4 regions of the Nocardioides sp. JS614 genome follow, and region 3 is predicted to be linked to each of the others. Evidence: predicted binding sites of a transcription regulator. Region 3 holds the regulator's gene; each other region holds the start of a gene.
What was found. The regulator HrcA, encoded in region 3, represses chaperone genes, less so after heat shock. The targets are predictions, from matches to a motif close to TTGGCACTCGNNNNNNNCGAGTGCCAA.

Region 1: groES (co-chaperone GroES) is a predicted target of HrcA. The motif match lies at 4,165-4,191, and genes of this name have one in related genera.
Region 2: NOCA_RS05405 (FmdB family zinc ribbon protein) is a predicted target of HrcA. The motif match lies at 5,346-5,372, and genes of this name have one in related genera.
Region 4: groL (chaperonin GroEL) is a predicted target of HrcA. The motif match lies at 3,877-3,903, and genes of this name have one in related genera.

The regions. Positions count from the first base shown of each region.
Region 1 is NC_008699.1:3,869,088-3,876,924, reverse strand. Features, by position in the region: gene NOCA_RS19965 (DUF4118 domain-containing protein) at 1-182, shown strand, start outside; gene NOCA_RS19960 (S-(hydroxymethyl)mycothiol dehydrogenase) at 270-1,367, shown strand; gene NOCA_RS19955 (MBL fold metallo-hydrolase) at 1,367-1,990, shown strand; gene NOCA_RS19950 (hypothetical protein) at 2,165-2,791, shown strand; gene NOCA_RS19945 (class I SAM-dependent methyltransferase) at 2,970-4,136, opposite strand; gene groES (co-chaperone GroES) at 4,333-4,626, shown strand; gene groL (chaperonin GroEL) at 4,723-6,348, shown strand; gene guaB (IMP dehydrogenase) at 6,528-7,837, shown strand, end outside.
Region 2 is NC_008699.1:827,966-835,802, reverse strand. Features, by position in the region: gene glp (molybdotransferase-like divisome protein Glp) at 1-688, opposite strand, end outside; gene NOCA_RS05420 (UTP--glucose-1-phosphate uridylyltransferase) at 681-2,060, opposite strand; gene NOCA_RS05415 (5-formyltetrahydrofolate cyclo-ligase) at 2,084-2,668, shown strand; gene NOCA_RS05410 (penicillin acylase family protein) at 2,700-5,318, opposite strand; gene NOCA_RS05405 (FmdB family zinc ribbon protein) at 5,422-5,703, shown strand; gene NOCA_RS05400 (SAF domain-containing protein) at 5,780-6,415, shown strand; gene NOCA_RS05395 (MscL family protein) at 6,425-6,814, shown strand; gene NOCA_RS05390 (hypothetical protein) at 6,917-7,105, opposite strand; gene NOCA_RS05385 (LCP family protein) at 7,102-7,837, opposite strand, start outside.
Region 3 is NC_008699.1:2,027,591-2,035,427, forward strand. Features, by position in the region: gene NOCA_RS11025 (error-prone DNA polymerase) at 1-849, shown strand, start outside; gene hemW (radical SAM family heme chaperone HemW) at 849-2,141, shown strand; gene NOCA_RS11035 (TM2 domain-containing protein) at 2,169-2,636, shown strand; gene NOCA_RS11040 (DUF3097 domain-containing protein) at 2,672-3,535, opposite strand; gene NOCA_RS11045 (hypothetical protein) at 3,576-3,821, opposite strand; gene NOCA_RS11050 (MBL fold metallo-hydrolase) at 3,840-4,703, opposite strand; gene hrcA (heat-inducible transcriptional repressor HrcA) at 4,852-5,865, shown strand; gene dnaJ (molecular chaperone DnaJ) at 5,928-7,103, shown strand; gene NOCA_RS11065 (16S rRNA (uracil(1498)-N(3))-methyltransferase) at 7,112-7,837, shown strand, end outside.
Region 4 is NC_008699.1:4,198,659-4,206,495, forward strand. Features, by position in the region: gene NOCA_RS21600 (tellurite resistance/C4-dicarboxylate transporter family protein) at 1-136, shown strand, start outside; partial or broken gene NOCA_RS28565 (DUF2249 domain-containing protein) at 203-531, opposite strand; partial or broken gene NOCA_RS28570 (hemerythrin domain-containing protein) at 632-1,042, opposite strand; gene NOCA_RS21610 (helix-turn-helix transcriptional regulator) at 1,157-1,831, shown strand; gene groL (chaperonin GroEL) at 2,083-3,708, opposite strand; gene NOCA_RS21620 (ATP-grasp domain-containing protein) at 4,087-4,959, opposite strand; gene NOCA_RS21625 (LacI family DNA-binding transcriptional regulator) at 5,038-6,057, opposite strand; gene NOCA_RS21630 (SGNH/GDSL hydrolase family protein) at 6,310-7,206, opposite strand; gene NOCA_RS21635 (MoaD/ThiS family protein) at 7,279-7,560, opposite strand; gene thrC (threonine synthase) at 7,587-7,837, opposite strand, start outside.

The DNA.
Region 1 (7,837 bases), 1.8 Mb from region 3:
CGCTCGTCCAGGGCATGGCGGCGGCGAAGTGGTCGCTGGAGGCCGGCGACGTCGACACCGGTCTGCGGACCCTCAACGCGACGATCAGCGAGGCCCAGGAGCTGGTGTCCGGGCTGATCCGGCAGGCCGGCATGGGCGGGCGCACCGAGCGCCCGACCGAGAGCCCGACCGACCAGGAGTAGCAGCACATCGGTGCGCCCGGCCCTGCGCGCACCGGCCCGGATGCGGTTGCATGGTCCCTCACACGCCGTCCGCGGAGAGGGAGCAGCATGCAGCAGGTCAAGGCCGTGATCGCCCGCGGCAAGGGGCAACCCGTCGAGGTGACCACCATCAACGTGCCCGACCCGGGCCCGGGCGAGGCACTCGTCCAGGTGCAGGCCTGCGGGGTCTGCCACACCGACCTGCACTACCGCGAGGGCGGCATCAACGACGACTTCCCGTTCCTCCTCGGTCACGAGGCCGCCGGCGTCGTCGAGGCGGTCGGCCCGGACGTGACGGCCATCGCCCCGGGCGACTTCGTGATCCTGAACTGGCGGGCCGTGTGCGGCGAGTGCCGGGCCTGCGAGCGCGGCGAGCCGTGGTACTGCTTCGCGACCCACAACGCCACCCAGCGGATGACCCTCGCCGAGGGTCCCGACGCCGGCACCGAGCTCGCGCCGGCCCTCGGGATCGGCGCGTTCGCCGAGAAGACCCTGGTCGCGGCCGGCCAGTGCACGAAGGTCGACCCGTCGGCCCGGCCGGCCGCCGTCGGGCTGCTCGGCTGCGGGGTGATGGCGGGGATCGGAGCCGCGATCAACACCGGCGCGGTCACCCGCGGGAAGTCCGTCGCGGTCATCGGCTGCGGCGGCGTCGGCGTGGCCGCGATCGCCGGCTCGGCGCTCGCCGGGGCCTCGCCGATCATCGCGGTCGACATCGACGCCCAGAAGCTGGAGGCCGCGCGCCGGATGGGCGCCACCCACGTCGTCGACTCCAGCCGGACCGACCCGGTCGCGGCGATCCAGGAGCTCACCGGCGGCTTCGGCGCGGACGTCGTCATCGAGGCCGTCGGCCGCCCGGAGACCTGGAAGCAGGCGTTCTACGCCCGCGACCTGGCCGGCACGGTGGTGCTGGTCGGCGTACCGACGCCCGAGATGAAGGTCCCGGACCTCCCGCTCATCGACGTCTTCGGCCGGGGCGGGTCGCTGAAGTCGAGCTGGTACGGCGACTGCCTGCCCAGCCGCGACTTCCCGATGCTCGTCGACCTCTACCAGCAGGGCCGGCTGGACCTGGACGCCTTCGTCAGCGAGGAGATCGGCATCGGCGACGTCGAGGCGGCGTTCGAGCGGATGCACGAGGGCGGCGTGTTGCGCTCGGTGGTGATCCTCTGATGGCCGGGCCGGGCCCGGCGCGGGTCGACCACGCGGTGTCCTCCGGAACGTTCAGCCTCGACGGGGAGACGTTCGAGGTCGAGAACAACATCTGGGTCGTGGGCGACGACGCCGAGTGCGTCGTGATCGACGCGCCGCACGACGTCGCCGACATCCTGGCCGTCGTGGGGGACCGGAAGGTGAAGGCGATCGTGTGCACGCACGCGCATGACGACCACGTCCGGGTCGCTCCGGCGCTGCGGGAGGAGGTCGTGGCGCCGATCATGCTGCACCCGGCCGACCGCCCGCTGTGGGAGCTCACGCACACCCGCTACCTCTGGGACCTCGACCTCGAGGACGGCCTGGAGATCGAGGTCGGTGGCACCAGCCTGCGGGTGCTGCACACCCCCGGGCACGCGCCGGGCGCGGTCTGCCTGTACGCCTCGGACCTGGGCTGCGTCTTCACCGGGGACACCCTGTTCCAGGGTGGTCCCGGGGCCACTGGACGGTCGTTCTCCGACGCCGACCTGATCGTGGAGTCGATCCGGACGACGCTGTTCGCGCTGCCCGACGACACGGTCGTCCACACCGGTCACGGCGCGGACACCACGATCGGCGCCGAACGGGTGGGACTCGGGTCCTGACCCGGACCGGGACGGGTCCCAGCGCCCGGGGCGCCGAAAGTCCCTTCAGATCGGGACCGTTGTGCCCTCCGATGCGAGGACTCCGGCCCTGATTGGTGGAGGGTTCAAGTTCATACGGTGGGGTCACCAAAGCAGATGTGGCGGAGACACCGCCCCGAACTAGGAGTCACCACGATGCGATCTGCATTCGACAAGCTCATCTCGTGGACGGGTCTGGCCCTCGCCGTCGTCCTTCTCGTCGCAGGTGGCCTGCTCACCTGGGCGAACACCTTCATCGGCGACCAGGTCAAGGACCAGTTCGCCCTGCAGGACATCGTCATGCCGGAGGGCGAGGCCCTCGCCAGCCTGCCCAAGGCCGACGCGGACGTGCTCAAGCAGTACGCCGGCAGCCCGCTGGACAGCGGCCCCGAGGCCCAGGCCTTCGCGGACCACTACATCCTGGCCCACATGAACGCCGCTTCTGAGGGTCTGGGCGGCGAGGTCATGTCCTACTCCGAGGTCAGCGGCAAGGCCCGCGAGCTCGGTGCGGCGCTGGCCGAGAACCCGAACCCCACCCAGGCTGAGCAGGACGAGGCCGCCGCGTGGGCCGGTCTGAAGCAGACCATGCTCGACGGCAACACCCTGCGCGGCCTGCTCCTCTACGGCTACGCGTTCGCCACCATGGGCACCATTGCCGGCATCGCCGCGGTCTTCTCCTTCATCGGCGCGGGCCTCCTGCTGGCGCTCTTCGCCCTCGGCATCTGGCACGCCAAGCGGGTCGAGAAGACCGCTCCGGTGGGTGCCCGGGCCGCCACGGCCTGACATCCGCGGTCTGACCGCTCACTGAACGTCGTCTCCCGGGAGTCCCCTTCGACTCCCGGGAGACGATGCCCGCGCCTCGCGCGTCGACTTCGTCGCCGCGCGGGGCGCGGGATCGTTCTTGGGCCTGATGGTCCGACGGTGGGGTTGCGGTCGGCGCGTTGGCTGCCGGCCGGCAACCTCAGAAGGGCTGCACCAGCAGTGCGGTGCCGTGGCCTGCGACCCGGGTGAGCACGATCGTGCCCTCCTCGTCGCCGGCGAGGTCCAGCCGCTTGCGCAGCTGGTCGGGGACCACGTCGACGCCACGCTTCTTGATCGTCAGCCGGCCGATCCGCCGCTCGCGCAGGGCGGCCCGCAGCGCCTTCTCGCGGTACGGCAGCTCCTCGAGCACCTGGTACCCGCGGGCGAACGGGGTGCGGTACGACGCGTCGGAGGCGACGTACGCGATGTGCTCGTCGACCAGCCGGCCGCCGACCCCGGCGGCGACGGCGGTGACCAGCCCGGCGCGGATCACCGCGCCGTCCGGCTCGTAGAGGAAGGCGCCGACGGGCCCGACCGGCGCGCCGGGGTCGTCCTCGTCGGTCAGCGTCGCCAGCCCGCCCTCGCCGATCACGGTCGCGCGCCGTGCGGTGGTGGCGAGCCGGCCCGACCAGAGCGCCGCCTCCTTGACCTCGCCGTGGTCGCTGACCCACTCGGCCTCGACCCCCTCGGGGACGAGCTCGTGCGGGATGCCCGGCGCGACCTTGACGCAGGAGTCGCGGGCCAGCAGCCGCTCCACGAACGGCCACGGCGGCGTCCAGCCGTCGACGTCGAACGTCCGTCCCCGGGCGGTACGCCGAGCCGGGTCGGCGAACGCCACGTCGAAGGGACTGGTGTCCAGCGTGGTCGCGTCGGCGAGCTGCACCGCTCCCGGCAGCCCCAGCGCATCGAGGTTGGCCCGGGCCACGGCCACCCGCACGGGGTCGAGGTCGACGCCGGCCGCGGTCAGCCCGGCGCGGGCCGCGGCGAGCAGGTCGCCGCCGATGCCGCAGCCCAGGTCGACCAGGGTCGCGGCGGACGCGGCGACCAGCCGGCTCGCCCGGTGCGTGGCGACCCGGTGGCGGGTGGCCTGCTCCAGGCCGTCGGGGGTGAAGTACATCCGGTCCGCGAGCTCGCCGAACTTCTCCCGCGCGCGCACCCGCAGGGTGGCCTGGGTGAGCGCGGCCGCGACCTGGGCGGGTTCGGCGCCTCGGCGCAACCGGGTCTGCGCCGCCAGCGGGTCCTCGCCGGCCTCGACGACCGCTGCGGCGGCCTCCAGGAGCCGGGCGCCGTCGGCGGTGAGCAGCCAGCCGAACGCCTCCAGGTCCACCCCCGGATCCTGTCACCCCGGCTCCGCTCTGGCACTCAGTTGGCGAGAGTGCTAGTTTCTCAGTTGGCACTCTCCACCGGAGTGTGCCAGCGCTTGTCTTCCCGGTGCGACCCCCGCGACGGCGTACCGGACGGGCAGGCACAGACGTGCACCACCCACCAAACTCGAAGTACCAGAAAGTGGAGGTTGATCAGGAGTGTCGGTCAACATCAAGCCCCTCGAGGACCGGATCGTCGTCAAGCCGCTCGACGCCGAGCAGACCACGGCCTCGGGCCTGGTCATCCCGGACACCGCCAAGGAGAAGCCCCAGGAGGGCGAGGTCCTCGCGATCGGCCCGGGTCGCATCGACGACAACGGCAACCGCGTCCCGCTCGACGTCACCGTCGGCGACAAGGTCATCTACAGCAAGTACGGCGGCACCGAGGTCAAGTACGCCGGCGAGGAGTACCTCATCCTCTCCGCGCGCGACGTCCTGGCTGTCGTTTCCTGAAGTCCTTCCGGGTCGTGTGCCTGACGACGCGCCATGGCGCGCTCTCAGGCACACGACCCGGTCTTCGTTAGACCCGGTCTTCGATAGAGGAGAGAAATGCCCAAGATCCTGGAGTTCGACGAGCACGCCCGGCGCGCCCTGGAGCGCGGCGTCGACGCGCTCGCCAACGCCGTCAAGGTCACGCTCGGCCCGAAGGGCCGCTACGTCGTCCTGGACAAGAAGTGGGGCGCCCCGACCATCACCAACGACGGCGTGACCGTCGCGCGTGAGGTCGAGCTGGACGACCCGTTCGAGAACCTCGGTGCGCAGCTCACCAAGGAGGTCGCCACCAAGACCAACGACATCGCGGGCGACGGTACGACGACCGCGACGGTGCTGGCCCAGGCGATGGTCCACGAGGGCCTGCGCGCGGTCACCGCCGGCGCGAACCCGATGGGACTCAAGCGCGGCATGGACGCCGCTGCCGAGGCCGTGGGCGACGCCCTCAAGGAGGCGGCCCGCGAGGTCGAGTCGCGCGAGGACATGGCGTCGGTCGCCACGATCTCGAGCCGTGACAGCGTGATCGGCGACCTGCTCGCCGAGGCCTTCGACAAGGTCGGCAAGGACGGCGTGATCACGGTCGAGGAGTCCAACACCATGGGCACCGAGCTCGAGTTCACCGAGGGCATGCAGTTCGACAAGGGCTACATCAGCCAGTACTTCGTCACCGACCCGGAGCGGATGGAGGCCGTCCTCGAGGACCCCTACATCCTGCTGCACCAGGGCAAGATCTCCGCGGTCGCCGAGCTGCTGCCGCTGCTGGAGAAGGTGATCCAGTCCGGCAAGCCGCTGTTCATCCTGGCCGAGGACGTGGAGGGCGAGGCGCTCTCCACCCTGGTCGTGAACAAGATCCGCGGCACCTTCAACGCGGTCGCGGTGAAGAGCCCGGCGTTCGGTGACCGTCGCAAGGCGATGATGCAGGACATCGCGACCCTGACCGGCGGTCAGGTCGTCGCCCCCGAGGTCGGACTCAAGCTCGACCAGGTCGGCCTCGAGGTGCTCGGCCAGGCCCGCCGCGTCGTCGTCACCAAGGACGACACCACGATCGTGGACGGCGCCGGCGACCCCAAGGACGTCGAGGGCCGGGTCAACCAGATCAAGGCCGAGGTGGAGAACACCGACTCCGACTGGGACCGCGAGAAGCTCCAGGAGCGGCTCGCGAAGCTGGCCGGCGGCGTGTGCGTGATCAAGGTCGGCGCCGCCACCGAGGTGGAGCTGAAGGAGAAGAAGCACCGCATCGAGGACGCCGTCTCCGCGACGCGCGCCGCGATCGAGGAGGGCATCGTCGCCGGCGGCGGCTCCGCCCTCGTCCACGCGGTCTCGGTGCTCTCCGACGACCTCGGCCTCACCGGCGACGAGGCGCTCGGCGTCCGCGTGGTCCGCAAGGCCGCCGACGAGCCGCTGCGCTGGATCGCCGAGAACGGCGGGGTCAACGGCTACGTCGTCACCACCAAGGTCCGCGAGCTCGGCCTCGGCAACGGCTTCAACGCCGCCACCGAGGAGTACGGCGACCTGGTCGCCCAGGGCGTCCTGGACCCGGTGAAGGTCACCCGCTCCGCGCTGGTCAACGCCACCTCGATCGCGGGCATGCTGCTCACGACCGAGACCCTGGTCGTCGACAAGCCCGAGGAGGAGGAGCCCGCGGCAGCCGGTCACGGCCACGGGCACGGCCACGGCCACTGACCCACCCCGCTTCACGCCGAGTCGGCGCCAGTTCGTGCAACTGGCGCCGACTCGCGCATTTCGGCGGGCAGGACGCGCCGACCCTGCGCCGGTTCCACGGCCCCGGCCGTCCCAGGAACGACCGTCTCTCCCCTGAGCCGTGGTGCCGGGCCCGTTCCGGGCGCAGGTAGGCTGTCGGAGTGGAGCTGCCTGAGAAGTTCGCCGCCCTCGGCCTGACCTACGACGACGTCCTGCTGCTGCCGGGTCACTCCGACCTCGCGCCCGCGGACATCGACATGACCTCGCGGCTGACCCGCGAGATCTCGTTGAAGGTCCCGCTCGTGAGCGCCGCGATGGACACCGTGACCGAGTCGCGGATGGCGATCGCGATGGCGCGCCAGGGCGGCCTGGGCGTGCTGCACCGCAACCTGTCGATCGAGGACCAGGCCTACCAGGTCGACCTGGTCAAGCGGACCCAGACCGGCATCATCTCCAACCCGGTGACGATCGGGCCGGACGCGACCCTCGAGCAGCTCGACCAGCTCGCCGGGGAGTACCGCATCTCCGGCTTCCCGGTCGTCGACGCCGACAACCGCCTGCTCGGCATCATCACCAACCGCGACCTGCGGTTCACCCCCGTCGCGGAGTGGGCCACCACCAAGGTCGACGAGGTGATGACGCCGATGCCGCTGATCACCGCGCCCCCCGACATCTCCCGCGAGGACGCCACCCTGCTGCTGCGCCAGCACAAGCGCGAGCGGCTGCCGCTGGTCGACGCGCAGGGCCGGCTGGCCGGCCTGATCACCGTCAAGGACTTCGTGAAGTCCGAGCAGTTCCCGCATGCCTCCAAGGACGGCGCGGGGCGACTGATGGTGGGGGCCGCGATCGGCTACTTCGGTGACGCCTGGCAGCGCGCGACCACGCTCGTGGAGGCCGGTGTGGACGTGCTGGTCGCCGACACCGCCCACGGTCACGTCACGCTGCTGCTCGACATGGTGCGCCGCCTCAAGGCCGACCCGGCCACCCGCCACGTCCAGGTGATCGGCGGCAACGTCGCCACCCGCGACGGCGCGCAGGCCTTCGTCGATGCCGGCGCCGACGCCGTGAAGGTCGGGTTCGGGCCCGGCTCGATCTGCACGACCCGGGTCGTCACCGGCTGCGGCGTACCCCAGATCACTGCCGTGTACGAGGCGTCGCTGGCCTGCCAGCCGGTCGGCGTGCCGGTGATCGCCGACGGCGGGCTGCAGCAGTCGGGCGACATCGCCAAGGCGATCGTTGCCGGCGCCGAGACCGTGATGATCGGCTCGCTGCTGGCCGGCTGCGAGGAGTCGCCCGGCGAGCTGATCTTCGTCAACGGCAAGCAGTACAAGTCCTACCGCGGGATGGGCTCGTTGGCGGCGATGTCCAGCCGCGGCAAGAAGTCCTACTCCAAGGACCGGTACTTCCAGGCCGAGGTGACCAGCGACGACAAGATCGTGCCCGAGGGGATCGAGGGCCAGGTCGCCTACCG
Region 2 (7,837 bases), 1.2 Mb from region 3:
CCGGGACGATGCCGACCCGGTAGGTGATCGCGCCCGCGGCCCGGGCGGCGGCCGCGAGGAGGAAGGAGTTGCCGTCGTAGATCGAGTCGTGCCCGAGCTCGGCACCGGGCTCGCGCAGCTCCGAGCCGGTCGAGATGACCACGACCCGCGGGCGCGGCCGGGACCGGACCGCGGCGCGGCCGACGGAGGCGAGCAGGCCGAGGTGGCGAGGGCCGAGCACGGTGCCGCGGGAGACGACCAGGTCCCCGGCGGCGACGTCCTCGCCGGCGGGTCGCACGTGCTGGCCGAGGGAGGGCGCGCGCTCGATGCGGACCTGGGCGACGCCCCGGTCGGTCCACTCGTAGGGCACCACGCTGTCGGCGCCGGCCGGCACCGGGGCGCCGGTCATGATCTTCACCGCCGTGCCGGGCGACATCGCGAGCAGCTGCGCCTGGCCGGCCCCGATCTCGCCGACCACCGGCAGGTGCACCGGGGACTCCTCGGTGGCGGTCACGACGTCCGCGTGGCGCACGGCGTACCCGTCCATCGCGGAGTTGTCGAACGACGGCAGCCCGATCGGCGCGACCACGTCCTCGGCCACGGCCAGGCCCAGCGCGTCCATCAGTGGCTGGGGGAAGTCCGGCAGCGGCTCGATCTCCGCGAGGATCCGGGCGAGGTGGTCGTCGACCGAGATCAGGACCTCAGCCATCGGAGAGGACGGTGTCGGCGTCGACGCGCTGCGCGGAGCTCGCCTCCAGGTTCACATCGCCCACGACCTGCACCCCGTGCGCGAAGGTCCAGTCGCCCTCGATCCGCAGCGAGCTGGCCTTCTTCATCGACGGGGCGCCGTCGGGGAACCGCTTGTCGAACTCGCCGACCAGCTTGTAGTAGTCGTCGTCGAGGTCGACGTAGGGCACCTCCGTGGCGGCCTGGTCGAGCACGAAGTCCTGGCCGAGGTCGTAGACGTCCGAGCGCAGCACCAGCAGGTCGTTGGTGGTCTTGACGGGGACGAACCGCTCCCGGCCCACCTCGATCAGCCGCGATCCGTCGAAGACCTCGATCGCCGCCCCCATGGCGGTCTCGATCTGGATCACCTCGGGGGTCGAGGGGTCGCCGGGGTCGAGGTGCTTCACGTTGCGGATCAGGGGCAGCCCGAGGATGCCCTGGCGCACGTCGAGCGCGTGCTTCATCGCGGCCAGGTCGAACCACAGGTTGTTGGTCGAGCAGTACTTGTGGCGGTCGAGGTCGGCCAGCGCGTCCTTGTCGGCGTCGGGGGTCTGCGCGGTCTCGCGCAGCACGATCCGGCCGTCGATCTTGCGGCGGGCGAAGTGGCCGCCCTTGCGGTCCGAGGGGGTACGGCGTACCGCCTCGATCGCGAACGGCGCGCCGGACGTGGCGAACCAGCCCGCCACCCGGGCGTCCGGGACCGCGCCGAGGTTGTCGGAGTTCGACACGAAGACCCGCTCGTAGCCCGCCTCGATCAGCCGCTCGAGCAGGCCGGTGCCGCGCAGCGCCGTGTAGAGGTCGCCATGACCGGGCGGGCACCACTCGAGGTCGGGGTCCTTGGGCCAGCTCACCGGGGACAGGTCCTTGGCCAGGAGCCGCGGCTCCTTGTTCTGGAGGAACTCCAGCGGCAGCCCCTCGACCGGGAGGTCGGCGTAGCGCGCCAGCGCCGCCATCGTGTCCTCCGAGGTGCGGAAGCTGTTCATGAAGATCAGCGGGAGGGTGGCGCCGTACTCCTTGCGCAGGTGCAGCACCTGGCGGGCGATGATGTCGAGGAAGGACAGCCCGCGGCGCACGCACAGCAGCGACTTGGCGCGGTCCATGCCCATCGAGGTGCCGAGCCCGCCGTTGAGCTTGATCACGGCCGTCGTCCGGATCGCCGCCGCGGCGTCCTCGTCGGAGACCGCCACCGTGGCGAGCGACTCCATGTCGACCGGGTCGATCGACGACTCGGGGATCATGCCGGTCTCACCGTGCTCGAGGAGCCGGTAGTAGTGCGCGAAGGTCTCGATGGCGACCTCGTCGACCCCCGCGGCCGCCATCTTGTCGCGTGCCCGGTTCAAGCCAGCGCTTCCCATGCTCACGATCGTAGGCTTCCCCTGTGACGGGCACCCAATCACCCGCGAAGTCGGCGGTCCGCGACCGCCTCCTCACCACCCGGCACCGCCGACCGCTGGCCGAGGTCGGCGTCGCGGCCCGGGCGATCGCCGAGCACCTGCTGGCGCTGCCGGAGGTGCGCCGGGCGGCCACGGTCGCGGCGTACGTCTCGGTCGGCAGCGAGCCGGGCAGCGGCCCGCTGCTGGCCGGGCTGCGCGCCGCGGGCAAGCGGGTGCTGCTCCCGGTGGTGCTGCCCGACCTCGACCTGGACTGGGCGGCGTACGACGGCCCGGACCACCTGGTGCCGGCGCGGCGCGGCCTGCTCGAGCCGGACGCGGAGCGGCTCGGTCCAGAGGCGATCGGCACCGCGGACGTGGTGCTGACGCCCGGCCTGGCCGTGTCACCCTCCGGGGTCCGGCTCGGCCGCGGCGGCGGCTGCTACGACCGGGCCCTCGGCCGAGTGCCGGTCGGCACCTTCACCTGCGTGCTGCTCTACGACGGGGAGGTCGGCCTCGACGTGCCGGTCGAGCCCCACGACCGTCCGGTGCTGTTCGCGGCGACCCCCTCGGGGGTCGTCCGCCTGGGTTGAGGCGGTCGGGTCGCGGGACCGCGGCATCGACCTATCCGTCGGCGGCCGGGGTCAGCGTGAGCCGGTCGCCACCGGCGTCGGCGACCGCGTCGCGGGTGAACAGCCAGGGCAGGGTCTCGTCCGCCGCCCACAGGTCGGTCTGGTCGGTGTAGTGCGGGTGGTACGGGTGGCCGGAGACCCCGGTGAGAGCGATCCAGCGGGACTCGTCGAGGTCGGCGAGGGAGACCACCATCCGCATCGACGGGGCACTGGTGACGCCGTACCCCTGCGCCGCGTCCCAAGCAGTGGCGTTCACGGTGGCCGGCCCGCCGCCGACCCGCCAGCCCGTGCGGTCGGCGAGCCCGGCCAGCGGCCACGGCCGGTCCGCCCCGGGGCCGCGCAGGTCGAGCCGGTGCAGGTCGCGCCAGGTCCACTCGCCGGCATCGAGTGCGAGCCGCCGGGTGAGCTCGTCGCGGGCCTCGCGCAGCGCCCGCTCCAAGATGTCGTCGCGGGTCTCCTGGACGTCCTCGGTGAGCTTGTCGTCCCACCAGGGGTCGTCCGGGCGGGTGAGCAGGTCGGTGACGACCGCGACCCACCGGTCCCCGCCGTCGGGCCGGATCGCCTCGGGCAGGTCGTCGTGGAACAGGTCCGCGAGCAGCGCGCGCCATACGGCGTCGAAGTACGCCGCCGCGCCGCTGTCGGCGCCCTGCCGGAAGTCCCAGCTGCCCAGCAGCCGCTGGCCGGCCGCGTAGTAGCCGTGCGGCAGCGTCACGTCGTGGAGGTACGGCGTGAGCACCGGGGCGAGCGGGTCCAGGTCGTCGAGCTGGAGCCGGGCCGTGCTCGCCACGGACACCGCACCGGCGTCGACCTCCTGCTGCAGCCGGTCCCGGATCCGCTGCGAGCGGTAGCCGAGGTCCCAGTCGCCACCGAGCCGGTAGGGGTAGTCACCGCCGGCGACCTGTTGGTTGGCGGCCACGACGAAGCCCTCGTCGGGGTCGAGCACCCGGGGCAGCCCGTCGAACGGGACGTGCTCGCCGGTCCAGTCGTTCTCCGGCCTCCAGCCGGCGCTGGGGAGCGTCCCGTCGTTGCCGGACCGGCGGATCGGGATCCGGCCGGCCGCCTGGTAGCCGATGTGGCCCGCGCGGTCGGCGTACAGCAGGCTCTGCGCCGGCGCCTCGAAGGACGACGCTGCCGCCCGGAAGGTGTCCCAGTCGGTCGCGGTGTCGAGCGCGAGGATCGCGTCGGCGGTCGTGGTGGGGTGCAGCCCGGTCCAGGCCAGGGCGACGGCGTACTCACCGGCCCGCGCCCGGGGCGGGTCCTGGCCGGTCGTGGCGAGGGTGTCGTCGACGTCGGAGAGCAGCGGGCCGTGACCCGTCGCGCGAACGGTGAGGGTGACGTCGTCCTCGCCCCGCACCCGGATCGTCTCGGTGCGGCTGCGCAGCGGCAGCCACTGCCGGTCGTGGCGCCACCGGTCCCCCTCGATCCGCTCGAGGTAGAGGTCGCTGACGTCGGCGCCGAGGTTGGCGAAGCCCCAGGCGATGTCGGTGTTGTGGCCGATGACCACCCCCGGGACGCCGGCCAGCGTGAACCCGGCGACGTCCAGCGGGCACTCGTCGGTGACGGTGCGGCAGTGCAGGCCCAGCTGCAGCCACGGGCCCGGGACGGACGCGCCGAGGTGCGGGTCGTCGGCCAGCAGCGGGCCGCCGGTCGTCGTGTGCTCGCCGGAGACCACCCAGCCGTTGCTGCCCAGCGCGTCCCCGCCGCCGAGGGCGGCCGGCATCCGGGCGAGGCCGTCGCGCACGCCGGTCAGCACCGTCCGGCCGGCGGCATCGGCGAGGTACGCCGGGCGCCGCGGGTTGCGGGTGCCGGGCCCGGTGGCGTCCTGCTCGAACTCCCCGTCGACCACGGCCCCCTGGCCCACGATCGGGGCGTGCTCGTCGAGCGGGTAGGGCGGGTACAGGTCCGCGACCTCGTCCGCGGTGTGCCCCGCCAGCGCCAGCGCCCGGTCGATCTCCTCGGTCGGGTTCCCGGCCAGGTCCCAGGCCATCGCCTTGAGCCAGGCCAGCGAGTCCACCGGCGTCCAGTCCTCGGGCCGGTAGTCGAGACCGCGCGCGTTGAGGACCGTGTACTCGACCGCGATCTCGCGGGGCGCGTGGCGCTCGAGGTAGGCGTTCACGCCGTCCGCGTATGCCTCCAGCGCCGCGCGCGTCTCGGGCCGGACGAGCGCCAGCTCCTGCTCCGCGACCCGGTGCCAGCCGAGGGTACGGGCGTACTCGTCGCTCGGGAGCGCGGCGGCACCGAACAGCTCGGCCAGCCGGCCGGCGGCGAGGTGCCGGCGTACGTCCATCTGGAAGAAGCGCTCCTGGGCCTGCACGTAGCCCTGCGCCCGCATCAGGTCCTCGACCGAGTCGCCGTAGAGCTGCGCGATGCCGTGGTCGTCCCGGAGCACCTCGACCGGCCCGTCGAGCCCGGGCAGGTCGACCTCACCGGTGGTCTGCGGGAACGGCGCGCGCACCAGCTGGACCACGGTCAGCAGCCCGGCGAGGAGGACCAGCACGAGCGCGACCGCGGCGTACACCAGGGCCCGCGCGAGCCGCGGCCACGCGCGGAACCGGCGCCACCAGCCCCGGCGCTCGCGGTCCGGCCGGTCGTCCTCCGTGGTCGCAGGCATGTCCGGCCATTGTGCCGTGTCGTATGATTGGCACTCGTCAGGGCCGAGTGCCAGGCTCGCGAGCCGACAACGGCCCCGACGACGATCACACCGGAGGAGAACCGTGCCGACCTACCAGTACGCCTGCACCGAGTGCGGCCACGCCTTCGAGCAGTTCCAGAGCTTCTCCGACGACGCCCTGACGGAGTGCCCCTCCTGCTCGGGCCGGCTCCGCAAGCTGTTCAACGCGGTCGGTGTCGTGTTCAAGGGCTCGGGCTTCTACCGCACCGACAGCCGCTCCGGGACGTCCGCCACCGACACCGCCTCGACCAAGACCGAGACGAAGACGACCACCGAGGCCAAGCCTGCGGTGGCCGCGAGCGCCTCGTCCACCTCCTCCGACTGAAGGCCCGCGAGGCCGCCCTTGCCGGGCCCTGTGGAGAGCCGGATCACGATCCGGCGGGATCTCCTAGCGTCGCGGCATGCGCCGTGACCGCCTCGTCTCCCCTCTGCGTTCGGTACGCCGGGCCGTCCTCGCCCGGCGCCGCCCGCTCGCCGCGCTGCTGACCGCCGTGGCGGTCGCCACCGGCATCCACGCCGCGGCCGCTCCCCCGCCGCCCAGCGTCGACGTCGTCGTCGCCGCCCGGGACCTGACGGCGGGCACGGTGCTGGCGCCGGGAGACCTGCGCGCGGTCGGGTTCGCCCCCGACTCCGTGCCTGCGGGCGCCTCGGACGACGCGATCGACGCCGTCGGGCGCACCCTGGCCGCGCCGCTGCGCGCGGGCGAGCCGGTGACCGACGTCCGGGTCGTCGGCCCGGCGCTCACCGACGGCTACCCGGGACTGACCGCGGTGCCGGTGCGGCTCCCCGACGCCGGCATGGTCGACCTGCTGCGGGTCGGCGACCGGGTCGACCTGGTCGCCGCCGATCCCCAGGGCGGTGGCGCGAGCGTGGTGGCGACCGACGTCCCGGTGCTCGCCGTACCCGCTGCCGGTCCGGACGTCGGCGCGACCGGGCTACCCGGCCGGCTGGTCGTCGTCGGCGCCGAGCCCGCCGACGTGGCCCGGATCGCGGATGCCTCGGTGCGCACCTTCCTCACGATCGCCTTTCCCGGCTAGCGTGCCGACATGACCGGATTCAAGAACTTCATCCTGCGCGGGAACCTCGTCGAGCTCGCGGTCGCCTTCGTCATGGCCGCCGCGTTCGCAACCGTGGTCACCGCCACCGTCGGCCTGATCATGGACCTGATCGGCAAGGCCGGCGGCACTCCGGACTTCTCGGACTACGTCTGGAACGGCATCTCGATCGGCGCCTGGCTCACCGCGCTGATCTCGTTCCTCATCATCGCGGCGGTGGTGTACTTCTTCATCGTGGTGCCCTACACGAAGGCGAAGGAGCGCTACTTCCCGAGCCCGGAGCCCGGCACCCCCGAGGACGTCAAGCTGCTCGAGGAGATCCGCGACCTGCTGGCCACCCAGCAGGGACGATCGACCTCAGGTCCGACCGACCTCGGCTAGCTCAGCGGAACCGACGCGCCGATCACAACCACACCGTCGGACGACCCACCCAGGAACGATCCCGCGGCCCGCGCGGCGACGAAGTCGACGCGCGAGCCGCGGTCACGACCCGTGGTGCGGGGGGATCTGCTCGCGTAGCCACCGGTCCGACGGCGACTCGCTCTCGCGCGCCTTGTCCCGGGCGGCGTCGTCGCGCTCGTCCTTGGTGGTCTCGGGCAGCGCCTCGCCGAAGACCTCGGCGCGGCGCCGGCGCCGCTCCCAGTCCGACTCCTCCGAGCGCGGCCGGGTCACGTGCAGAGCCCCGCGTCCGCGAGCGCCTGCTTCTCGGCCTCGCTCGTGGAGCCGGAACCCGAGCCGGAACCCGAGCCCGAATCCGAGGTGGAGCCCGAACCGGGCAGGTTGCCGGCGCTGATCACGCCCTCGCTGAGCTTCTTGGTCAGCGGCTCGTCGCGGGCGAGCTTCTGCCAGACCTGGTCGGCCTGCGGCTCCTGCCAGACGAGGCGGTTGGGGTCGGCCGGGTCGGGGATGTTCGGGATCGTGATGAACTGGATGTTGTCCAAGCCGATGCCCTTGAACTCGACGCCGAGCTTGGCGATCTTCCACACGTTCTCCAGGCCGGGGTCGACGGTCAGCGACTGGGTCGCGGCGTTGAGGAAGCCGACCAGGTGGTCGGGCCGGGCGAGCGTGCCGGCGGTGACGACCTGGTGGGCCATCGAGCCGATGAACGCCTGCTGGCGCTTCATCCGGCCGATGTCCGAGCCGTTGCCGACGACGTACCGCTCGCGGACGTAGTTGAGGGCCTCCTTGCCCTTGATCTTGCGGGTGCCAGCGGCGATGTTGATGCCGTGGGCGGGGTCCACGATCGGCTCGGGGATGCACACCTCGACCCCTCCGATCGCGTCGACCATGCCCTGGAAGCCCTCGAAGTTCACGACGACGAAGTGGTCGAGGCGCACGCCGGTGAGCTGCTCGAACTGCTGGATCGTGCAGGCGGGCCCGCCGAGCGCGAACGCCTCGTTCCAC
Region 3 (7,837 bases):
CTGGCCGTGGCGGACGGGCCGGTGGGGCTGCCCAGGTGCCTGGTCGACCATCCCGAGCGGACCGACTGGGTCCCCGGCACGCCGGATCCGACCCCGGCACACCGGCGGGACGCGGCGTACGCCGTACGTCTCGGGCTGGACGCGGTCCGCGGCATCAGCGCCGTCGTGGCCGAGCGGATCGTCGCCGCCCGGGCCGAGCGCCCGTTCGCCGACCAGGCCGACCTGTCGCGGCGGGCCGGCCTGGATGCTCGTCAGCTGGAGGCGCTGGCCACGGCCGGTGCCTTCGACGAGGCGTTCCCCGGCGGCGGCCTGTCGCGCCGCCAGGCGCTGTGGAACGCCGGCTGGACCGAGAGCGAGGAGCACCTCGAGGGCATCCGGGCCGCCGGGCCGGCGCCGATGCTCCCCGAGATGGACGAGGTCGAGGTCACCATGGCCGACCTGTGGGCCACGGGGATCACGCCTGCGCAGCACCCGTTCGGCCACCTGCGCGAGCGGCTGCGCGCCGCGGGCATCAAGTCGGTGGCCGACACGGCGAGCGCCGAACCGGGTCGGCGGGTGCACGTCGCCGGCCTGGTCACGCACCGCCAGCGGCCGGGCACCGCCGGCGGCGTCACGTTCCTCAACCTCGAGGACGAGACCGGGATGCTCAACGTGATCTGCACCGTCGGGGTGTGGCGGCGACACCGCGCCACCGCCGCCGGCGCGGCCGGGATGGTGGTCCGCGGCATTCTCGAGCGCCAGGACGGCGTCACCAACCTGGTCGCCGACCGGCTCGCCCCGATCGAGTCGGTCCACCCCGAGGCCGGCCAGGCCCTGCGCGCCCGGCACCGCTCCCGCGACTTCCAGTGATGGGGGGCTCGGTGAGGAGTGGGTGGGAGGATGGGGTGGTGTCCCCGTCCGCGCTGCCTCCCGGTGAGCCCGCGCCCGAGGACGGGTCCCTCCCCGCGAGCGCGCTGGCCCGGGTGGGGGAGCGCGGGTTCGGGTTCTACGTGCACGTGCCGTTCTGCACCGTGCGGTGCGGCTACTGCGACTTCAACACCTACACCGCCGAGGAGCTGGGGCCCGCCGGTGGGGCCCCCGGGGCGAGCCGGGCGACGTACGCCGAGGCCGCGATCGCCGAGGTACGCCGGGCGCGCCAGGTGCTCGGCGACACCGATCTGCCGGTGAACACCGTCTTCTTCGGCGGCGGCACCCCCACGCTGCTCGGCCCGGCCGACCTGGGGGCGGTGCTGGCCGCGATCGGCGCGGAGTTCGGGTTGGCCGACGACGTGGAGGTCACGACCGAGGCGAACCCCGACAGCGTCGCCCTCTGGGACCTCGAGGAGCTCCGCGCTGCCGGGTTCACCCGGCTCTCCTTCGGCATGCAGTCGGCGGTCGACCACGTGCTGCGGGTGCTGGATCGCACCCACGACCCGCTCCGGGTGCCGGCGGTCGTCGACTGGGCGCGGCAGGCGGGCTTCGAGCAGATCAGCCTGGACCTGATCTACGGCACCCCGGGCGAGTCCGTCGCCGACTGGGACGTCAGCGTCGAGGCCGCCCTCGCGTGCGGACCGGAGCACGTGTCGGCGTACTCCCTCATCGTCGAGGAGGGCACCGCGCTGGCCCGCCGGGTCAAGCGGGGCGAGCTGCCGATGCCGGACGAGGACGACCTCGCCGACAAGTACCTCCTGGTCGACGACCGGCTCGCCGCCGCTGGGCTGGAGTGGTACGAGGTGTCGAACTGGGCGCGCGGCCGCGACGACAACACGGCGAGCCGCTGTCGGCACAACCTCCTCTACTGGACCGGGGGCGACTGGTGGGGCGTCGGGCCGGGTGCGCACTCGCACGTCGGCGGGGTGCGGTGGTGGAACGTCAAGCACCCCGCGGCGTACGCCGAGCGGATCGCGGCCGGCCGGAGCCCGGCCCACGCGCGGGAGGTCCTGGACGAGGAGAGCCGGCGGGTCGAGCGGGTGCTGCTCGAGCTCCGGCTGCGCGACGGCCTGCCCGTCGAGGTCCTCGACGAGTCCGGCCGGGCGGCGGTCCCGGACCTCGTGGCCCGCGACCTGATCACCGAGCTGGCGACCGACGACGGGCACCGCCTGGTGCCCACCCGCCGCGGCCGGCTGCTCGCCGATGCGGTCGTGCGCGATCTCCTGCCGTGAGGGCCCTCGCGGTCCTAGGGTGAAACCATGACCACAGGCCCAGAGAACCCGGATCCCTCGCAGCAGCCACAGGGCCAGCCCGAAGGACAGTCGGCACCGCCGCCGTACGGTGCGCCGGCCCCGCCGCCGTACGGCGCGCCGGCCCCGCCGCCGTACGGCCAGCCCAGCGGCTACCCGCCCCCGCCGGCCGGCGGCTACCCGCCCACCGGCGCAGCGCCGTACGGCGCCAGCCCGGCCGCGCCGTACGGCGTGCACCCGGTCACCGGCATCCCGTACTCCGACAAGACCAAGCTGGTCGCCGGCCTGCTGCAGATCCTGATCCCGCTGGGCATCGGCCGGTTCTACCTCGGGGACACCAAGACGGGTGTCTGGCAGCTGGTCGTGACCGTGCTGACCTGCGGGATCGGCGCGCTCTGGCCGTTCATCGACGGCATCATCATCCTCGCCACCGACAACGTCACCGACGCGCAGGGACGGCCACTGCGGATGAGCTGAGCCGCGCTGTCACACGGCGGAGTTCCTTCGCCTGCTCACTCCGCGGAGGCGGTGACGAAGTCGATGAGCTCCTCGACCCGGCCCAGCAGGGCCGGGTCGAGGTCGTTGTAGGAGGAGACGCGGCCGAGGATGTGCTGCCAGGCCCGGGCGATGTCGGCCTGGTCGCGGTGCGGCCAGCCGAGGTGCTGGCACACGCCCTTCTTCCACTCGATGGTCCGCGGCACGTCGGGCCAGCGGGTCAGGCCGAGCCGGTCGGGCTTGACCGCGGCCCAGATGTCGATGAACGGGTGGCCGACGATCAGCACGTGGCCGCCCACCGGCGAGGCCGCGACCGACTGGGCGATCCGGCTCTCCTTCGAGCCGGGCACCAGGTGGTCGACGAGTACGCCGACCTTGCGGTCGGGGCCGGGCCGGAAGTCGCGCAGGTGGTCGCCGAGGTCGTCGACGCCGCCGAGGTACTCGACCACGACGCCCTCGATCCGCAGGTCGTCGCCCCACACCTTCTCGACCAGCTCGGCGTCGTGGCGGCCCTCGACGAAGATCCGGCTGGCGCGGGCGACCCGGGCCCTCGCGCCGTGGACGGCCACCGACCCGGAGGCGGTGCGGGTCGGCTTCGCCGGCGTGCCACCGCGCGTCGGCGGCACCAGGATCACCGGCCGGCCCTCGAGCAGGAAGCCCGGCCCCAGCGGGAAGGTCCGGCGCTTGCCGCGGCGATCCTCGAGGGTGAGCGTGTCGAGGTCGCGGTCGACCGCCACGATCTCGCCGCACCAGTCGGTGGTGACCTCCTCGACCACGACGCCCAGCTCGGCGGGCGCCTCGACGGCGCGGCCCCGCTTCGGCGCGCGCCAGTCGGTGGCCAAGACGTCGGATCCGTAGCGGTCGTGGGTCACCTGCGCCACGCTAGGCGGGACCACCGACGGGGCCGCGGAGGGCGCGCCGTCAGCCCGCGGAGTCGTCCTCCCCGTCGCCCGACCCGCCGGACTCCTCGGCGCCCTTGGCGTCGGTGGCGTCCTCGTGGCTCTCCTCCGGCGTCTTGCCGCCGAGCACGTCCAGCTCCTCGGCCGATTTCGGTTCGTCCTCGTCGGTGAGCGGCTTGGCGAGCGGGTTGTCCTCGGTCGGCCGCAGGTCCTCGGGCAGCTTGTCGTCGGAGATGCCGGCCGCGGGCTCGTCGTCGTGGGTGCTCATGACCACGACGTACCCCTCCTACACGAGCGGCAACCGCTTCTGGCTGCGGGGGAGCTGGTCGTAGCCGCGGCGCACGGCGGCGGCGAGCTCGGTGCGCGGGTAGGGCCACTCGCCCATCTCGAGCGCCTGGCCGACCGGGACCCCGCGGCCGGCCAGGTCGCGGATCGTCTCCGCGACCACGCCGATCGCGTTGCGCTGCTCCTCGACGAAGTCCCGGTCCACGGGGGCGCCGTGGCCGGGGACGACCACCGAGTCCGGCGTGGTCAGCGTCAGGACGACGTCGAGGCTGAGCGGCCAGTCGAAGGGATAGCAGTCCTCGCCGAATCCCGGCACCCCGGCGCGCAGTGCCGACTCCTCGACGAGGTCACCGGCCAGTAGCACGTCGGCGTCCGGGACCCGGACCACGAGGTCACCCGCGGTGTGTCCGCGTCCGGGATGCACCAGCTCGACCATCCGGTCGCCCAGGTCGAGCACCCGCGCCGAGGAGAACGTCCGGTCGGCCGGGACGATCGTGGTGGCCAGCACCTCCTCGCGGTGCGGGTCGTCGGGCTCCTCGTCGTACGCCGCCTGGATCCGCTCGCCGGCCGGGACCGTGCGCTCGGCCGCGGCCTCGTGCGCATGGATCGGCAGGTCGGCGCCGTACGCCGAGCGCAGCTCGCCGTTGCCGAAGGTGTGGTCGAAGTGCTCGTGGGTGTTGACGACCGCGATCACCGTCCCGGCGCCGAGCCGGCGGATGTCGTCGACCACGGCCCGCGCGGCCGTGGCGGAGGCGTGGGTGTCCACGACCAGGAGGCCCGAGTCACCGCCCACCAGGGTCACGTTGACGTCGAACCACTCGTAGCGCGCGACCCAGACCCGGTCGGCGACCTCCCTGAAAGCCACCGGGCCACCCTAGGACCTGCCTGCGCGACGGGATGCAGCGCGCCACGACGTGCCTCGGCGGGGCGCCTAGTAGTCTTGGCACTCAGGACTTTCGAGTGCCAGCGCGCCGGGCGACCGGGGCGCGGTCGGACGTGAGGAGGTGTGGCGAGTGCAGGAGGAGCGCAGGCTCGCCGTGCTCCGCGCGATCGTGGAGGACTACGTCGCCACCGAGGAGCCGGTGGGCTCCAAGGCGCTGGTCGAGCGGCACGGCCTCGGGGTGTCCCCGGCCACGGTCCGCAACGACATGGCGGCCCTGGAGGACGAGGGCTACATCACCCAGCCGCACACGAGCGCCGGCCGGGTCCCGACCGACAAGGGCTACCGGCTGTTCGTGGACCGGCTGACGACCATCAAGCCGATGAGCACGGCGGAGAAGCGGGCGATCGCCACCATCCTCGACGGCGCGATCGACCTCGACGACGTCGTCCAGCGCTCGGTGCGGCTGCTGGCCCAGCTGACCCGCCAGGTCGCGGTCGTGCAGTACCCCACCCTGTCCCGCTCCACGGTGCGCCACATCGAGCTGGTCGCCTTGACCCCGACCCGCCTGCTGGTGGTGCTGATCCTCAGCACGGGCCGGGTCGAGCAGCGCCTCGTGGACCTCGCCGCCGAGCTCGGCGAGGAGGACCTGGCGGACCTGCGCACCGTGGTCAACCGCGCCGCGCTCGGCGAGATCATCGCCGATGCCGCGACCGCGCTGCGGGCCCTGGTGCCCGCCGAGGATGCCACCCCCACCGGGGCGGTCGTCGACGTCCTGGTCGAGGCGATGTCCGACCACCGATCCGACGAGCGGATCGCGGTCGGTGGCGCCGCGAACCTGGCCCGCTTCGGCGACAGCTTCGACTCGGCCGTCCGGCCTCTGCTGGAGGCCCTCGAGGAGCACGTCGTGCTGCTCAAGCTGCTCGGCGAGGCCACGGCCGGCGAGATCCTGACCGTTCGGATCGGGCACGAGGGGCCCTACCAGGAGCTCTCCTCGACCAGCGTGGTCGCGACCGGCTACGGGCCCGGCGACGAGGCGCTCGCGCGCCTCGGCATCGTCGGGCCCACCCGGATGGACTACGCCGGCTCGATGGCGGCGGTCCGCGCCGTGGCGCGCTACGTGTCGCGGATCCTCGACGAGGGCTAGCCCCCGGCCCACACCCACAGTCAGGTCGAGATCGACCAAGCCAGATCACAGAAGGAACCACGTTGAGCCAGGACCTGTACGAGCTGCTCGGTGTCGGCCGCGACGCGGACGCCGACGCCATCAAGAAGGCCTACCGGCGCCTGGCCCGCCAGTACCACCCCGACGTCAACCCCGACCCCGAGGCGCAGGAGCGCTTCAAGGAGATCTCGCTCGCCTACGAGGTGCTCTCCGACCCGCAGAAGCGCGCCCACTACGACCGCGGCGGCGACCCGTTCGGCGGCGGCGCCGGCGGCTTCGGTCAGGGCGCGGGCTTCTCGTTCACCGACATCATGGACGCCTTCTTCGGGGGCGGTGGCGCCGCCGGCGCGGGCCGCGGGCCGCGGCCCCGCGAGCGCCGCGGCCAGGACGCGCTGATCCGCCTGGAGGTCGAGCTCGCCGAGGCGGCCTTCGGCGTGACCCGCGAGATCAAGGTCGACACCGCCGTGCGGTGCAGCACCTGCCACGGCGAGGGTACGGCGGCGGGCACCCACCCGATCCCGTGCGAGACCTGCCACGGTGCCGGCGAGGTGGCGCACGTGCAGCGCTCCTTCCTCGGCGAGATCCGCACCCTGCGGCCGTGCCCGGCGTGCCGCGGGTTCGGCACGATCATCCCCGAGCCCTGCCGCGAGTGCTCCGGCGACGGCCGGGTCCGCTCCCGCCGTACGCTCACCGTCAAGATCCCCGCCGGCGTCGACAACGGCACCCGGGTGCAGCTGTCCGGCGAGGGCGAGGTCGGCCCGGGCGGCGGTCCGGCCGGCGACCTGTACGTCGAGATCCACACCGCGCCGCACGAGACCTTCACCCGCCATGGCAACGACCTGCACTGCACCGTCACGCTGCCGATGACCGCGGCGGCGCTCGGCACCACGCTCACCCTGCCCACGCTGGAGGCCGACGTGGTCACGGGCGACCCCGACGAGTCCGAGGTGGAGACGTCGTTCGACCTCGACGTCCGGCCGGGCACCCAGTCCGGCACCGAGCAGGTGCTGCGCGGCCGCGGCGTCCCGGGCCTGCGCGGTGGGCGCGGCGACCTCGTCGTCACCGTGGTCGTCGAGACGCCGACTCGGCTCGACCCCCGCCAGGAGGAGCTGCTGATCGAGCTGGCCGCGATCCGCGGCGAGGAGGCGCCGACCGGCCAGGTGCGCCCCGGCGCCAAGTCGGTGTTCGGCCGGCTCCGCGACGCGTTCAACGCGCACTGAGCACCGCCATGTCGCTCCCGGTCCACGCGGTCCCGAGCCTCGAGGGCGTGCGCGCCGGCTCGGAGGTCACGGTCGAGGGCGACGAGGCCCACCACGCGGTCGCCGTCCGCCGCCTGCGCGTGGGGGAGCAGGTGGTGCTCACCGACGGCGCCGGTACGTCGGTGGTCGGGGCGGTCTCGGCCACCGGCAAGCGGGTGTTCACGGTCGCCGTCGAGTCGGTCCGGGTCGAGCCCGAGCCGGAGCCCGCGGTCGTCGTCGTGCAGGCGCTCCCGAAGGGTGAGCGCGGCGAGCTCGCGGTCGAGGTGCTGACCGAGATCGGCGTGTCCGAGATCGTGCCCTGGGAGGCGGCACGCAGCGTCACGGTCTGGAAAGGCGAGCGGGCGACAAAGTCCCTGGCCCGGTGGCGCGCCACCGCCCGGGAGGCCGCCAAGCAGTCGCGGCGCATGCGGTTCCCCTCGGTCGCCCCGCTCGCGTCGACCGGGGACGTGGTCGAGCTGCTCGGTGCCGCGGACCTGGCCGTGGTGCTCCACGAGGACGCGACCGGGCCGGTCGCCGGTCTCGACGTACCCGCTGCCGGGCGCATCGTGGTCGTCGTCGGGCCCGAGGGCGGCCTGACCGAGGACGAGGTCGCCATCTTCGTCGGCGCGGGCGCGGTGTGCGTCCGGCTGGGCGCCGAGGTGCTGCGGACCTCGACCGCCGGCGTCGCCGCCGTGGCGGCGCTGCTCTCCCGCACG
Region 4 (7,837 bases), 2.2 Mb from region 3:
CGACAACCTGCCGCTCGTGCACCGGATCGCGAGCATCGAGCTGTGGGTCGCGTTCGCCGCCGCGCTGACGGTCTTCATCGCGATGCTGGTGCATCTCGACCGGACCGTGCGGCGTCGGCCCACCGCCCGCCCCTGACCCGGCGTCGACGAGCCGTCGACCCGCCCGGGAGGCCCGGACGGGTCGACGCCGTGGGACGAGGGGTCAGCCCGCGCGGAGGATCTGCAGCCGCCACGCCTCGGGGCCGCGCTCGAGGTACTCGACGGTGAGCACGCCCGGGTCGCGCTGCTCGAGCTGGGCCAGCAGCGGCAGCGGGTCGTGCGGCGCGATCAGCACCAGGCCGCTCCCGGGGCGCACCCCGTCGACGGCCCCGAAGACGGTGGCGTGCCGGATCGCGTGCGGGATGCTGCGCACGTCGAGCTCGGGGAAGCCGGCCGGGTCGGTCTCGCCGCAGGTGCAGCCGCCGTGTCCGTGGCCGTGACCGGCGGGTGCCGCGTGGTCGTGCCCGTGCCCGTGGTCGTGCCCGTGGTCATGCCCGTGCCCGTGGTCGTGATCGTGGTGCTCGAGCTCCTCGTGCATGCCGTCGAGAAGAGCCGCGAGGGAGACGGTCCTGGAGGTGGCGAGCAGCGGGACGATCAGCTCGTTCTCCTTGGCCAGGTGGGTCTCGAAGACGGTGCGCAGCGAGCCGGCGGTGATGGCGGCGGAGACGACGTCCTGCGCCTTGCCGAGCTGGTCGACGAGGCCGAGGAGGAGCTGGTGCTCGGCGAGCATCGCGGTGACGAGGAGCGACGCGGTGGGCTGGTTGCCGGCGGCCGGGTAGAGCGCGGCCTCCTCGGCGAGGGCGTGCGGCACCAGGTCGGTGCGGCACCAGGCGAGCAGCTCGCCCCGGACCCGCTCGGCGTCGGCCGCGTTGCCCGACCGGGCGGCCGAGGCGAGCTGCGTCACGTGGGTGGTCAGCGTCCCCGCCATCGCCGCGTGGTGGGCGACCATCGCCTCGGCTGCGCGCGCGTCCGCCTCGGAAGAGGCGACCAACAGGTCGTTCATTCGATGTGCTCCTCAGGGTGTGGGTGGGTCTCGGGTGCGGTCGCGCCTGGGCCGGCCGCGTCGGCGCCGGCCCGGGAGGTGACCGTACGAGCCATGTTTACTACAGTATGGCCCGTGAAAAATAATCAGCTGGGCCCCCTCCCCGGTCGACGGCCGCGGCCGCTGACCCCGGGCCGCGCCGCGGTGCTCCAGCTGCTCCTCGACCAGCCGGAGGCGCCCCGGCTGGCGGCGCTGGCCCAGGCCAGCGGCCTGCACCCCAACACGGTGCGCGAGCACCTCGAGGCCCTGGTGGCCGATGGGTGGGTGCGCCGGGTCCGCAGCGAGCCGCAGGGTCGTGGCCGGCCCGCGTGGCGCTACCAGTCCGTCGAGGAGCGGGGCCGCGACGAGTACGCCGGTCTCGCCACCGCACTGGCCGCCTCGATCGCCAGCACCAGCCCGGCGCCGACCGAGACCGCACGGTTCGCCGGCGAGCACTGGGGCCGCGACCTGGCCGCCGAGCGCGACCGCCGGCCGGAGACCCCGGAGGACGCCCGCGACGAGGTCGTCACGATGCTCGACGAGCTCGGGTTCGAACCCGAGGCGGACGCCGAGCGCGACGACGTGGTGCGGCTGACCAGGTGCCCCCTGCTCGAGGCCGCCCACCGCTACCCCGGCGTCGTGTGCGAGGTCCACCGCGGCCTGGTCAGCGGCGCGCTCGCGACGTACGGCGCGGACCCGGAGGGCACCGACCTGATCCCGTTCGCCGAGCCCGGCGCCTGCCTGCTGATGGTGCCCCCGCGCGCCGACTGATGGGTCGTGTGCCTGAGCACGCGCCATGGCGCGTGCTCAGGCACACGACCCGGCACCTCCCGAAATGACGTCGACCCGCCGGAGGTGATCCTCCGGCGGGTCGACGTTCTGCTGCTGTGCTGCTGCTCCACTGAGCGACCGGGTCTCGAGACGCGTCGCCGTTCCTCGCTTCGCTCGGTCCGGTCGACGCTCCTCGACCCGGCACCTGGCTTTGATCGGCCTGGCTCGGAGCCAGGCCGACCAAGGGGTGCTCAGAAGTCCATGCCGCCCATGCCGCCGGACGGGTCGCCCATCGGGGCGGCCTTCTCCGGCTTGTCGGCCACGACGGCCTCGGTGGTGAGGAAGAGCGCCGCGATGGAGGCGGCGTTCTGCAGCGCGCTGCGGGTCACCTTGGCGGGGTCGATGATGCCCGAGGCGATCATGTCGACGTACTCGCCGGTGGCCGCATTGAGGCCGTGACCGGCCGTGAGGCCGCGCACCTTCTCCGCCACGACGCCGCCCTCGAGGCCGGCGTTGATCGCGATCTGCTTGAGCGGGGCATCGGTCGCGAAGCGCACGATCTGCGCACCCACGGCCTCGTCACCGGTGAGGTCGAGCTTGTCGAACGCGGCGTTGGCAGCCTGGACGAGCGCCACGCCACCACCGGCGACGATGCCCTCCTCGACGGCCGCCTTCGCGTTGCGAACGGCGTCCTCGATGCGGTGCTTGCGCTCCTTGAGCTCGACCTCGGTGGCCGCGCCGACCTTGATGACGGCCACGCCGCCGGCCAGCTTGGCGAGGCGCTCCTGGAGCTTCTCGCGGTCGTAGTCGGAGTCCGACTTCTCGATCTCGGCGCGGATCTGGTTGACCCGGCCGGCGATCTGGTCGGCGTCGCCGGCACCCTCGACGATCGTGGTCTCGTCCTTGGTGATGACGACCTTGCGGGCCTGGCCGAGCAGCTCGATGCCGGTCGACTCGAGCTTGAGGCCGACCTCCTCGGAGATGACCTGGCCGCCGGTGAGGATCGCGATGTCCTGCAGCATGGCCTTGCGGCGGTCACCGAAGCCCGGGGCCTTGACGGCGACGGACTTGAAGGTGCCGCGGATCTTGTTGACGACCAGCGTGGACAGGGCCTCGCCGTCGACGTCCTCGGCCAGGATCAGCAGCGGCTTGCCGGACTGCATGACCTTCTCGAGCAGCGGCAGCAGGTCCTTGACCGAGGAGATCTTCTGGTTCGCGATCAGGACGTAGGGGTCCTCGAGGACCGTCTCCATCCGCTCGGGGTCGGTGACGAAGTACGCCGAGATGTAGCCCTTGTCGAAGCGCATGCCCTCGGTGAGTTCGAGGTCGAGCCCGAAGGTGTTCGACTCCTCGACGGTGATGACGCCTTCCTTGCCGACCTTGTCCATCGCCTCGGCGATGATCTCGCCGACGGTCGTGTCGGCCGCGGAGATGCTCGCGGTGGACGCGATCTGCTCCTTGGTCTCGACGTCCTTGGCCATGCTCAGCAGCTGGCCGGACACGGCCTCGACGGCCGCCTCGATGCCGCGCTTGAGGCCCATCGGGTTCGCACCGGCGGCCACGTTGCGCAGGCCCTCGCGGACCATCGCCTGGGCGAGGACGGTGGCGGTGGTGGTGCCGTCGCCGGCGACGTCGTCGGTCTTCTTGGCGACCTCCTTGACGAGCTCGGCACCGATCTTCTCGTAGGGGTCCTCGAGCTCGATCTCCTTGGCGATGGACACACCATCGTTGGTGATCGTGGGGGCGCCCCACTTCTTCTCGAGGACGACGTTGCGACCCTTGGGCCCGAGCGTGACCTTGACAGCGTCCGCGAGCGTGTTCATGCCACGCTCGAGACCGCGCCGGGCCTCCTCGTTGAAAGCAATCAGCTTCGGCATAACTCCTGCGATCCTTCGCAATGAAGAGAGTTCATGGATCCGGGTCGACGGGTTGCCCGCGACGGACGGCCACCCTGGCTCCGGCGAACCCTTTCTCGCCGGTCAGGAGGACCTCAACGTCGCCGATCCGGTGTTGTCACTCTCCGGGGGAGAGTGCCAGCCCCATGTTTAGCACTCGACCCCTGAGAGTGCAAGGCGCCCGGCTCCCGCGCGCGAGGCACGAGCGTGCGGGATCGGCCGGGCGGGTCGAGCGAGCGCACGCCCGAGCCCGCGAGGGCGTGATCGCGGGTCGAGACACCAGGATCTCCCGCGCGAGGCACGAGCGGGCGGGGATCGGGCGGGCGGGTCCGGAGCGCGTACGCCGGGACCGGCGCCGGGTCACCAGGTGCGCGGCAGCGCCCGGGCGGCGACCGTCTCGGCGAACGGCAGCGCGTTGAGCGGGAGCACGTCGAGGTAGAGCCCGGGCTCGGTCAGCTCGACCTCGCTGACCACCAGCCGGCCCTCGTGGCGCATCATGTCGACCCGGGCGTAGACGACCTCGTCGCCGAGCAGGTCCACGACGGCGGCGACCGCCTGGGCCGCCAGCAGCGCCGCCTCCTTGGTGAGCTCGACCGAGCGCATCGTGCCCCCGAACTGCTCGTGCACCCGGATGTCGGTGGTGCTGGGCAGCTTCTGCACCTGGCTGACCGGGTGCCCGGCGATCATGAACACCGAGGTCTCGCCGTCGTGGTGGATCGACTCGACCAGGGGCTGGACGATCCACGGGCCGGGGTGCCCGTCCGGGCTGGGCAGCCACACGCGTCCGTCGGAGACCACCTCGAGGCCGCGGCCGCCGGCGCCCACCCGCGGCTTGACCACCGCGACGCCGTACCGGTCGGCGGCGGCACGCACGTCGAACACCGTGTCCGCGGCAACCGTGGGCACCACCGGCAGGCCGGTCGACTGGAGGTGGACCAGGTAGCGCTTGTCGGTGTTCCACCGGAACACGTCCACGCCGTTCAGCAGCGCCGGGCCGACCCCGGACGCCCAGCCGAGGAACTCGCCGAGCCGGCGGTCGTAGTCCCACGTGGAGCGCACCGCGACCACGTCGGCCGCGCCCCAGTCGACGCTGAGGTCGTCCCACTGCACCCACCGGGCGGTGAGGCCCTGGGCCTCGAGCGCGACGTCGAGGGCGCCGTGCCCGGGCTCGCCGTCGGGCCACTCGGCGCAGGTCACCAGGAGCACGAGCGGTTTCGTCGGCTGCTGGTCCACGGGGGAAGATTAGGACAACCGGAGCCCGGGCGCGGAGCGGGTTCAGACCGGTTGGGCCGGCTGCCCCGCTGCTCCGGTTCAGCTGCTCTGGCGCACGACCAGGCGGGTGGGCAGCATCCGGCCGGGCGGCGCGGGGTCGGTGCCGGCCATCGTCTCCAGCAGGAGCGCGACCATCTCGCCCCCCATCGCCCCGGGTGACTGGTGCACGGTCGTCAGCGGGGGCACCGTCGCCCGGGCGATCGGAGCGTCCTCGAAGCCCACGACGGAGACGTCCTCGGGGACCCGGCGGCCGTGCTCGCGCAGGGCCTGGAGCGCGCCGACCGCCATCAGGTCGTTGGCGCAGAAGACGCCGTCCACGCCCGGCTCCCGGTCCAGGAGCGCCCGCATCGCGCGGGTGCCGCTCTCCTGGCTGAAGTCGCCGCGCGCCACCAGTCGCTCGTCGATGGGCCGGTCGGCGGCGGTGAGGCCGGCGACGTACCCCTCGAAGCGGGAGCTGCCGGCGACCATGTCCGCCGGGCCGGCGATCGTGGCGATCCGGGTGCGGCCGCGGTCGACGAGGTGGGCCACGGCGAGGCCGGCGCCCTGCACGTTGTCGACGTCGACGAAGCCGGTCGCGACGTCGGGCCGCGGGCGGCCACCCACGACCACCGGCAGCCCGTGGCCGCGGATCCGGTCGGGCAGCGTGTCGTCGCCGTGCAGCGAGAGCAGCAGCACCCCGTCGACGTGCTGGCGGGTGAGGTAGTGCTCGAGGCCGCCGCGGCGGCGGGCATCGGCCAGGATCAGCACGAGCTGGCGATCGGCAGTCGCGAGCGCCGCCCCGATGCCGCGCACGATCCCTGCGAAGAACGGTTCGCCGAACACCCGCTCCTCGGACTCGGCGATGACCAGCGCGACCGCGTCGGTGCGCCGGGTGACCAGGGCGCGGGCGGCGGCGTTCGGCACGTAGCCGAGCTCGGCGATCGCGTCCTCGACCGCCTGGCGCGCGCGGTCGGAGACCTTCGCCCCACCGTTGATCACGCGCGAGGCGGTGCCGCGGCCGACGCCCGCGAGCGCGGCGACCTCCTCCAGGGTGGGGCGGGTGCGGGGGCGGCGGGCCATGGCGTCAGTATGCCGTCGCGCGGGCGGGCGGCCGCGGACATCGCGGCGCGGCACGGTGCGGCACGGGCGGCGCACCGGCGCGGAGCGAGCGGCGGGTCCGGGACGTCGAGGTCTTCCCGGACCCGCCGCTCGGCGGGTCGCCGACCGACCGCCGTCGGCCGCGGGCGCTCCCCGTCCGCCCGGGCTCGGCCACAGCTGCTGGTCCACCCCAGGTCCGGAACCGGTGGATTGGGAGCGTTCCCACCGCTACTGTCATCCGCCACCCGGGTCGGTGTCAAGGGTGCGGAGCGCCGGCGCCGCGGTCGCCGCGTCCGCACCCCGCCCTCCCCGCGGCCGGCGGTGGCCGAAGGGCACCTCCTCGCGCAGCCCGAGCGCGGCGAGGATCGAGGGCAGCATCGCCTTCGCGGTGCGCTTGTAGCCGAGCGCGCTGGGGTGGAACCGGTCCAGGCTGAACATCTCGTCGGGGTTGGTGATGAAGAACGGCCCGACCACGCGGGCCAGCGAGACGGCGTGGGCGCCGGCTGCCACCGCGACCGCCTCCTGGGCCAGGGCCAGCTGGCGCGACGCGCGCGAGCCGAGCGCGCGCAGCGGCTGTGGCACCGGCCGCAGCGCGCCGAGGTCCGGGCAGGTGCCGACCACCACGCCCGCCCCGAGGTCGCGCAGGCCGTGGACCGCCTCCTCGAGGTGCTTGACCGACTCGGCGACCGGGACCCGGTGGGTGACGTCGTTGCCGCCGACGACGATCACCGCGACGTCGGGGCGGTAGGTCGGCGGCAGACCGGCCAGCTGGGCGGCGAGCGTCGAGGACTCCGAGCCGACCCGGGCGGCGGTCCGCAGCCGCACGGCGCGACCGGTCTCCCGCGCGAGCGCCCGGGCCAGCCGGCCGCCGAGGGTCTCCTTGGGCCGCTCGGCGCCGAGCCCGGCCGCGATCGAGTCACCGAGGAGCAGCAGGTCCAGCGGCGCGCCGTACTTCTTCCTCCAGACCCGGTCGGCGTCGACGGCGGTCTCGCCGAGCGGCTTGCCGATCACCCGGCGCGCGGCGGCCGCCTGGCGGTGCAGCAGCCCCCTGCCGGCCAGAGCCGCCCCCGCCACCGTCCCCGCCAGGGTGGCGGCGGTCAGCGCGGCGAGACGGGTCCGGGCACGGGTCACCGGTCCGTTCAATCATGCCCGGGTGAACGCGACGTGTCGCGGGCCGCCCGCACGCATGACGAGCGGGCAGCCTCAGCAGCAACCGCCGGCGACGGCCGGGATGACCGAGATCTGGGCGCCGTCGGGCGTGGGCGTCGCCAGGTTGTCGAGGAACCGCACGTCGTCGTTGCCGACGTAGACGTTGACGAAGCGGCGCAGCTCGCCGGCGTCGTCGAGGATCCGGGCCTTGATCCCGCCGTAGCTGCCGTCGAGGTCGTCGAGGACCTCGGCCAGCGTGGCGCCGGAGGCGCTCACCTCGGACTCGCCGCCGGTGTAGGTGCGCAGGATCGTGGGGATCCGGACGGAGACGCTCATGGTCAGCTCCTCGGGTGCTCGGGTGCTCAGGCCAGGCCGGTGGCGGCGAAGGCAGGGTACGACGGGTCGATGGTCGCGGCGGGCGCCACGGTGCCGGAGACCGCGTCCAGGGTCTTCAGGCCGTGGCCGGTGTTGATCACCACGGTCTCGAGCGAGGTGTCGAGCTGGCCGGTCTCGACGAGCTTCTTCAACACGGCGACGGTGGTGCCGCCGGCGGTCTCGGTGAAGATCCCCTCGGTGCGGGCCAGCAGCACGATGCCGGCGCGGATCTCGTCGT